DNA from 2 places in the Mesorhizobium humile genome. Region 1 is predicted to be linked to the other one. Evidence: predicted binding sites of a transcription regulator. Region 1 holds the regulator's gene; the other holds the start of a gene.
What was found. The regulator LexA, encoded in region 1, represses DNA repair genes until DNA is damaged. The targets are predictions, from matches to a motif close to TGTTCNNNNTGTGTTCNG.
Positions count from the first base shown of each region.

Region 2: RFM52_RS08155 (ATP-dependent helicase) is a predicted target of LexA. The motif match lies at 2,550-2,567, and genes of this name have one in related genera.

Region 1 covers NZ_JAVIIV010000008.1:110,297-114,718, reverse strand. The annotation lists gene RFM52_RS14470 (AMP-binding protein) at 1-279, shown strand, start outside; gene kynU (kynureninase) at 295-1,542, opposite strand; gene lexA (transcriptional repressor LexA) at 1,999-2,733, shown strand; gene RFM52_RS14455 (ComEC/Rec2 family competence protein) at 2,774-4,422, opposite strand, start outside.
Region 2 covers NZ_JAVIIV010000004.1:106,283-110,704, reverse strand. The annotation lists gene RFM52_RS08175 (hypothetical protein) at 1-659, opposite strand, end outside; gene RFM52_RS08170 (LysR substrate-binding domain-containing protein) at 772-1,740, shown strand; gene RFM52_RS08165 (hypothetical protein) at 2,000-2,173, opposite strand; gene RFM52_RS08160 (hypothetical protein) at 2,308-2,475, shown strand; gene RFM52_RS08155 (ATP-dependent helicase) at 2,582-4,422, shown strand, end outside.

The sequences.
Region 1 (4,422 bases):
CCGGAAGTCGAGGCCGCGCTACTGTCGCATCCGGATGTCGCGGAATGCGCCGTCATCGGCGCCGAGGACGCCGAACGCGGCCAGATCGTCGAGGCGCATGTCGTGCTGGCGCCGGGCGCGGCGCCGGATGCCGCGACGGTCAAGCGTCTGCAGGATCACGTCAAGGCAACGATCGCGCCCTACAAATACCCGCGCTCGGTGAAGTTCATCGCCGCCTTGCCCAAGACCCAGACCGGCAAGATCCAGCGCTTCCGCCTGCGCGCCGAAAAGCCCCATTGAGCGAGAAAGCCCGATTCAGGTGACGGCCTCCTTGACCGCGAAGCGCGCTTCCCGCCAGACGCCGGTGCGCAGGATGTCTTCCAGCACTTCGACGGCCTCCCAGACATCCCGATAGCCGACATAGAGCGGTGTGAAGCCGAAGCGGATGGTGTATGGCGCGCGGAAATCGCCGATCACGCCGCGCTCGATCAGGGCGCGCATCACCTGGTAACCGTGCGGATGGGCGAACGACACCTGGCTGCCACGCTCGGCGCCATCGCGCGGGCTTTCCAGTTCGAGGCCGAAGGCGCCGCATCGGGCTTCGACAAGCCGGATGAACAAGTCCGTCAGGGCGATGCTTTTGTCGCGCACGGCATTCATGTCGACCTTGTCCCAGAGGTCCAGCGCGCCCTTCAGCGCCCGCATCGACAGCACCGGCTGTGTTCCGCACAGGAACCGGCGGATGCCCGTGCCGATGGCGTAGCCCTGCTCGAACGCGAAAGGCCGGGCGTGCCCCCACCAGCCGCTGAGCGGCTGGCGAATGTCGCCGTGGTGGCGATTCGCGGCATAGATGAAGGCGGGCGCGCCCGGGCCGCCATTGAGATACTTGTAGGTGCAGCCGACAGCGAAGTCGGCACTCGAACCATCAAGATCCACCGGCAACGCGCCTGCCGTATGGCAGAGGTCCCAGACGATCAGCGCGCCGGCTTCGTGGGCCTTGCGCGTCAAGGCCGCCATGTCGCGCAACCGGCCGGACTTGTAGTTGACGTGGTTGACCAGGATGACCGCGACTTGGCTGTTGATCAGTTCCTCGATCGTCGGGGCGTCGACACCTTCGAGCCGCAGCACCGTACCAGGACGCGTGGAGGCCACGCCCTCCGCCATGTAGAGATCGGTCGGAAAACTGTCGCCCTCGGCAACGATCACGGATCGGTCGGGCCGCATCGCCAGCGCCGCATGCAGGACCTTGTAGATGTTGATCGACGTCGTATCGCAAACGACGGTCTGTCCGGCCGCCGCGCCGATCAGTCGCCCGAGCCGGTCGCCCAGTTCGACAGGCATTTGGAACCAGCCCGCGGTATTCCAGGCGCGGATAAGATCATGCGCCCATTCGCGCGTTGCCGCTTTCTCGATCTCGTCGAAAACCTCGGAGGACGCCGCACCCAGCGAGTTGCCGTCGAGATAGATCACCCCTTCCGGCAGGATGAAGCGATCGCGCAGGGCGCGCAGCGGATCCGCGGCATCCATCGCCTCGACTTCAGCACGGCCAGGAATTCCCCTCATCGCGTTACCGCCTCCATCTCGACCCAGCGCCGCTCGCAAATCGCCAGACGGCCAACGGCGGTTGTCTCACCCCAGTCGGCGTCGGGGCAAGAACCTTTCGTCCTGTGTTAGATGGTCCATAGACCGCGAGAACAGAGAACCGGCAAATCGCCGAAGTTGGCATTTTGGGTTCGTTTCGTTCACGGTGCAGCATGCGCAAAGGGTGGTCCACGCGGTCCGACCCGCGCTTTCGTGATGGCGCTGCCTGCTGTTTCAACTTAGGCAGTGCTGCAAAATCGAGCGGAATCAATGCCACCGCCCTACTGGCGGCGGCTGGCGTCCTCGAATGCAACATTGTTTCGGCAGCCTTAAGAAATTCATTAAACTTTAAACGGTTGCGGAACACAACTGGAACAGATAGTGTTTGTTCTGGGTTTGTTTTTCCGATTCTGGTTTCAGAACCCGTGGGGGCCGCCAATGCTGACGCGCAAACAACATGAACTCCTGATGTTCATCCATGAACGCCTGAAGGAGAGCGGGATTCCTCCATCCTTCGACGAGATGAAGGAGGCGCTCGACCTTGCCTCGAAGTCCGGCATCCACCGGCTGATCACGGCGCTGGAAGAGCGCGGCTTCATTCGCCGGCTGCCGAACCGGGCGCGCGCCCTCGAAGTCTTGCGCCTGCCCGACTCGATCGCGCCTGGCCTGAATGCCGCGAAGAAGTTCTCGCCAAGCGTCATCCAGGGCGGCCAAGGCAATCTTAACCGCCAGGTCAAGCCGGCAGCGCCCTCGCGCACGCCGACACCCAGCAATGACGACGACGCTGTTTCGGCCGTATCCATTCCGGTGATGGGCCGCATTGCCGCCGGCGTGCCGATCGACGCCATCCAGCACCAGACGCACTCGATCTCGGTGCCGCCGGACATGATCATGGGCGGCGAGCACTATGCGCTGGAGGTCAAGGGCGACTCGATGATTGAGGCCGGTATCTTCGACGGCGACACCGTCATCATCCGCAACGCCAATACGGCAAGCCCGGGCGAGATCGTGGTGGCGCTGGTCGACGACGAGGAAGCGACCTTGAAGCGGTTTCGCCGCAAGGGTGCCTCGATCGCGCTCGAGGCCGCCAACCCGGCCTATGAGACCCGTATCTTCGGACCGGATCGGGTCAAGGTTCAGGGCAAGCTCGTCGGACTTATCCGTCGCTACTGAGCAGAACCGCGCGGCGGTCTTCGCCGGGAATGCGTGACATCTATTCTGTCGGCTGCGGCGCGGCCGCCGGCTTTTCCGGTCGTTGATAGGGCGGCAGCCCCCTCGCCTCGCGTGTGTATTTCCGCTGCTCGTGCCAGGGACGATATGGCTCGTCGACCGCGTAGCGAACGGTTGGCCGGGCGGTCGCCGATTGCGGATCGAAGAAGATGGCGGCGCTGCCGTCGCGCGCCAGCTGCCGCTTGGTGACGACGAGCACGCGCGGATCGCGGCATGGGTTGTAGGCCGTTGCATCGTTGATGACGATGAGATCTGCGAACCCGCAGGCCGGTCGGGCGCTGCCGCGGTTCTCGGCAAGCGCGACGATGGCGCCGGAAGGATGCCGGCCGATGCAGAGGTCTCCGGTGCAGTAGAAGGGCGAGCCAGGCGGCAGGTCGACGGGATCGGCGATGTCGAGGGCGTCCTTGGCGAACGTCTCCGGCGGCACGATATCCTCGGCTTTCAGCGCTCGTTTCCAGTTGTCGGTGGTGAACTCGTTGGAGCGCGCGCGGTTGATCGCAAGCTCGCCGCCTCCGATCGGCATCGCCACCAGATGCGCGTCCTCCGAGACAAGCACATCCGGCGTGCGGACATGGGGAATGGCCAGCAGCGCCGCGAGCGCGAAGGGTACCGCGGCAAGCCTGAGCCACGTGGTCGCCATCGTTGCGATGACCAGCGCGACCGTCGCCAGCAGCACCGACTGGATCGAGATCAGCCCGACGGCGTCGACCGGTGAGCGCTCGGATATCCACGCCGAAATGGCGATCATCGCCGTCAGGCCCTTGCCCATGACAAAGAGGAAGGGACCGTCGAAGCCGAAGGGCATGGCGAGCGCGCTCAACACGGCGAACGGCATGACGATCAGCGAAACGATCGGCATGACCGCCAGATTGGCCAGCAGGCTGAGCGGCGACACGCGCTGAAAATGCCAGATCGCAAACAGCAACGTCGCGCTGCCTGCGATGAGCGACGTTATGGCGGCGCCGCCCACGCCAACCGCCAGTTTTTGCGATACGAACCCGAGAAACGAACGCCTTGCCGGCGGCGCTGTCGTTTTGCCGGCGCGATAGTCGGCAAAGCCGGCATAGGCGCCGACAAGCGCAGCGGTGGCGGCGAAAGACATCTGGAAGCTCGGGCCGACCACTTCGTGCGGCGAGACCAGGATGACGGCGATGGCAGAGATCGCCAGGTTGCGCATGGTCAGCGCCGCGCGGTCGAAAAGCACGGCGACCAGCATCACGGCCAGCATGATGAAGCTTCGCTCGGCCGCGACCACGATGCCGGAGATCACGAGGTAGGCGGCAATCGAGGCCAGCGCGATTGCAGCGGCATATTTCTTCACCGGTCGGCGTGACGAGAAATCCGGAAACAGCGCGAAGGTGCCGCGCAAAAGGACCATGATCGTGCCCGCGACAAGTGCCATGTGCAGGCCGGAGATCGAGATGATGTGGTAGATGCCGGTGCGCCGCATCGACTCGTTGATCGCTTCCGGAATGCCGGCGCGCACGCCGACGATCAGCGCCGCCGCGATCTCGCCTTCGGACCCGCCGATGGCGCTCCTGATATGGTCGGCAATGCCTTCGCGCGCGTTTTCGACAGCCGATGCGACGCGCGCTCCGAATGGCGCTTCTGCCGGGGCAATCAGCTTTGGAT
Region 2 (4,422 bases), on a different contig from region 1:
TCGTCGACATAGGGCTTGGTCGCCGAGCGCTGGTTGAGCACCAGCGTAACGCGCTCGCCGAGCTGGATCGGCGCGGTGCGATGGAGCACGCCGAGGAACTGGCCGAGCGTGGCGTAGTTCATCTTGTGGTCGATGCGCATGATCTTGTTGCGCGGCAGGTCGCGGCCGGATTCCAGGATCGAGCGGCCGGTCTCGGAATCGTCGCAATAGATTTCAAGGTGACCGCCGATGAGCGGGTCGCTGATCGACAGCGGAATGAGCTCCGTCACCGGAACGCCATCGCAATGCCATTCGACCGCGCCGTCTTTGGGATTCATGAAGGTGACGGTCGAGCCGACGATCGACAGCGGATACGGCTCGAGCTTGGTGCCCATCATGTCGGACAGCCTTTCCAGACGCAGCTTGTCATGCAAGAGCTCCTTGATCTCCGGGATATAGCGGTCGGCGCCGGTGATGAAGGTGAGGTCGAGGTGCTTGTGCACGGCATGGCTGGCCTTCAGCTTCAGGGCGGCTTCCTCGATGGCGGCAAGCAGAGCGGGGTCGTAACCGTGACGATACTGGGCGACGCCGAAACCCGACACTTTCCAGGAGGTCTCATGACCAATGATGGCCTCGCGGCTCATTGCGCAACGCAGTTCGGGAATTGTATGGGCGTTCATTCTACTTTCTCCAAGGTGGGGGCAACACTTGGTTAGCAGTCATTTAAACGCCTACCCCTGTAAATTTAGGAATGCTGATGGTAGCGTAAGCGCAGCTTAAGGTCGAAAGCCCGTGCGTCTGCTCAGTCAGGTCAACCTCAACTCGCTGAAAATCGTGGAGAGCGCCGCGAGGCACAGGAATTTCACGCGCGCCGGTGAAGAGCAATTCATCACCGCTTCCGCCGTCAGCCAGCGCGTGAAGAGCCTGGAAGACCAGTTGCGCTTCAAGATCTTCGAGCGCGGCGGCAATGCAGTGTCGCTGACGCCGGAGGGCGAGACCTATGTGGCGCGCGTGCGCGAGGCGCTGGAGCGGATCGTGGCGGCCAGCATGGAGGCCACCGGCCAGTCGCAGGCGCATGTGCTTCGGATCTGCGTGCTGCCGACTTTCGCGGCACGCTGGCTGTTCCCGCGGATGTCTTCCTTCCAGCGCCAGTATCCGGACATCGAGATGCGGGTGTCGACTTCCTATGCCACGCATGAATTCTCGACCTCGGAATACGATCTCGAGATCCGCTATGGCGATGGCAATTTCCCCGGCCTCACCGCCGAACTCCTGTTCAGGGAGGATTTGACGCCGGTGTGCAGCCGCAAATTGTTTCACGACGTGCTGGGCGACAAACCGCTGTCGAAGGTGACGCCGGAGGATCTGCGCTATTTCACGCTGCTTCACTCCGACACGTGCACGCAGAACTGGCAGTCTTGGCTGGGCTTTGCCGGCGCGAGCTTCGTGCTTGGCGAAACCAGGAGCGTCTATTTCGATTCCTGCATGATGTCCTACGAGGCGGCCAATGCGGGCATGGGCTTTGCCGTCGCGAACCGTGCCTACATGGCAAGCGACATCCGTGCCGAACGGCTGGTGGCGCCCTTCGCCGTCCACCACCCCAACACGGCCGGCTGGTATTTCGTCAGCCCCATCAAGGCGCTCGGCGCCCGCAAGGTGGAGCTGTTCAAGCAGTGGATCATGGCCGAGGCGGCGCTGACGCAGCGCCAGTTGGACCTGGAGATCGCCAACGCCCCGGTGCGGCGCTCGGCCATGGCGTGAGGGGTTACTCCTCCATCAACGCTGAACCGACGGACACCCACCGCAGCGGGGCTTTGCAGAATTTCAGGATTTTCCGGTGATTTTCCGCAGTTGCGTAGCCGGCTAGCGCGATCGCACCATGACGCAAGGGGGAGACTCAGCTATCTTCTATTGTGCGGCGGGCCTGACTTTCCCGCTTGGCCGGCGCTATCGAGCTTCCTCCCAAGCAGCGCCGGCCTTCTTCGTTCAGCCCACGAGAATCCGCCAGACCTGTAAGTCGCTATTGCTGCTGCGGCGTGCCCGGCTGGTCGCCGCCGGAGGTCGATTTCGGCACCGGATTCTTGTCGACCTGCGGGTTCTGATCGGCGGGCGCCTTGGTGGGCGGTACGCTGTTGTCGCAGGCAGCGACCGCGAGCCCTGCCGCAAGAGCCAGCAGCGCAGGAAGCTTCATCATAACGACCTCCTCTCGTTCGCTCCTTGATCTCAAGATCTCAAAGGCAACGAAGCGGCTACAGTTTGGTTGCGTGGGGTGGGGAACCAACCGGCGTGAGTTCGGTTGAACCCACCGAACCGTACGAGGAGACGATCATGATACGCCTGCTGCTTACAGGTCTGTTCGCCTACACCGCCTATCGTGTCGCCGTGAGGATTATCGACGAGGTGCCCGGCGATATCGCGCCGCTGGACATGCCGGGCGACGAGAGACGCAATTTGCGGCGCCAGTCGGCGGCGATGGGAGTGGAGCCGAGGCGGTAGTTTTAGCCGTGGGGAGGTCAGCTATCTCGCCGGCTTTCACCGATCACGAGCACCAGGGCAAGATCAGCTGTATTGCGAACAAAGCGGAAACGATGCTTGATGGGCGATGAACATCGCCGCTCGTGATTCGTCCTTCGAAACGCCCGCCTATCTTGCCCGGCTGAACGACGAGCAGCGGCTGGCGGTGGTGCATGGCGACGGCAAGGTGACCACGCCGCTGCTGGTGATCGCCGGCGCAGGCTCCGGCAAGACCAACACGCTGGCGCATCGCGTCGCCCATCTCGTCGTCAAGGGCGCCGATCCGCGCCGCATCCTGCTGATGACCTTCTCACGCCGTGCCGCTGCCGAGATGGCCAAGCGCGTCGAGCGCATCGCCGGCGAGGTTCTGGGGCGCGACGCCGCAATCATCGCCGACGCGCTCGCCTGGGCCGGCACGTTCCACGGTATCGGCGCGCGACTCTTACGCGACTATGCAGAGCAGATCGGCCTCGATCCGGCCTTCACCATCCATGACCGCGAGGATTCCGCCGACCTGATAAACCTTGCCCGGCACGAGCTGGGCTTTTCCAAGACCGAAAGCCGCTTTCCCACGAAAGGCACATGCCTGCAGATCTATTCGCGGGCAGTGAATGCGCAGGCGCCGCTCTGCGAAGTGCTGGGCGCAGCCTTCCCATGGTGCGCGGCATGGGCGGACCAGCTGAAGGAGCTGTTCGCAGCCTATGTCGAGGCCAAGCAGGCGCAGAACGTGCTCGATTACGACGACCTCCTGCTCTACTGGGCGCAGATGGCGTCGGAACCGGAGATCGCCTCCCACCTCGGCAGCCGTTTCGACCACGTGCTGGTCGACGAATACCAGGACACCAATCGGCTGCAGGCCTCGATCCTTTTGGCGCTGAAGCCCGACGGCGCCGGCTTGACCGTCGTGGGCGACGACGCGCAGTCGATCTATTCCTTCCGCGCGGCGGAAGTGCGCAACATCCTCGATTTCCCGAAGCAGTTCGCGCAGGGCGCGGAGATCGTCATGCTGGAGCGCAATTACCGCTCGACCGAGACGATCCTGGCCGCCGCCAACAAGGTCATCGGCGAGGCCAGCGAGCGCTTCACCAAGAACCTGTGGACCGAGCGCCGGTCATCACACAAGCCGCAGCTCGTGAGTGTGCGCGACGAGGCCGAGCAGGCCAACTATGTCTGCCAGGCGATCTTGGCTGAGCGCGAGGCCGGCACGGCGCTGAAGGCGCAGGCGGTGCTGTTCCGCACCTCAAGCCACAGCGGACCGCTGGAGGTCGAGCTGACGCGCCGCAACATCCCCTTCGTCAAGTTCGGCGGCTTGAAATTCCTCGACGCCGCGCATGTGAAGGACATGCTGGCGATGCTGCGCTTCGCCGAGAACCCGCGCGACCGCGTCGCCGGTTTTCGCGTCCTGCAGCTCATGCCGGGGATCGGCCCATCCGCCGCCTCGCAGATCGTGGACGCGATGGCGACGTCGCTGGACGAGACGCTGGGCCTTGCTCGCTTCCGCCCGCCGCAACGCACCGCGGAAGCCTGGCCGGTGTTCCTCGACATCTATAGCGGGCTGCGCGCCGGCGCCAAATGGCCGGCCGACCTCGAGCGGATCAGGCTCTGGTACGAGCCGCATATGGAACGCATCCATGAGGACGCGATCACGCGCCGGGCCGACCTCATACAGCTCGAACAGATCGCGTCGACCTATCCGTCGCGCGAGCGCTTCCTGACCGAGCTGACGCTCGATCCGCCCGACGCCACCAGCGATCAGGCCGGCCCGCCGCATCGCGACGAGGATTACCTCATCCTGTCGACCATCCATTCGGCCAAGGGCCAGGAGTGGAAGAACGTCTTCGTGCTCAACACCGTCGACGGTTGCATCCCGGCCGATCTCGGCGTCGGCACCAAGGAGGATATCGAGGAGGAGCGACGCCTGCTCTACGT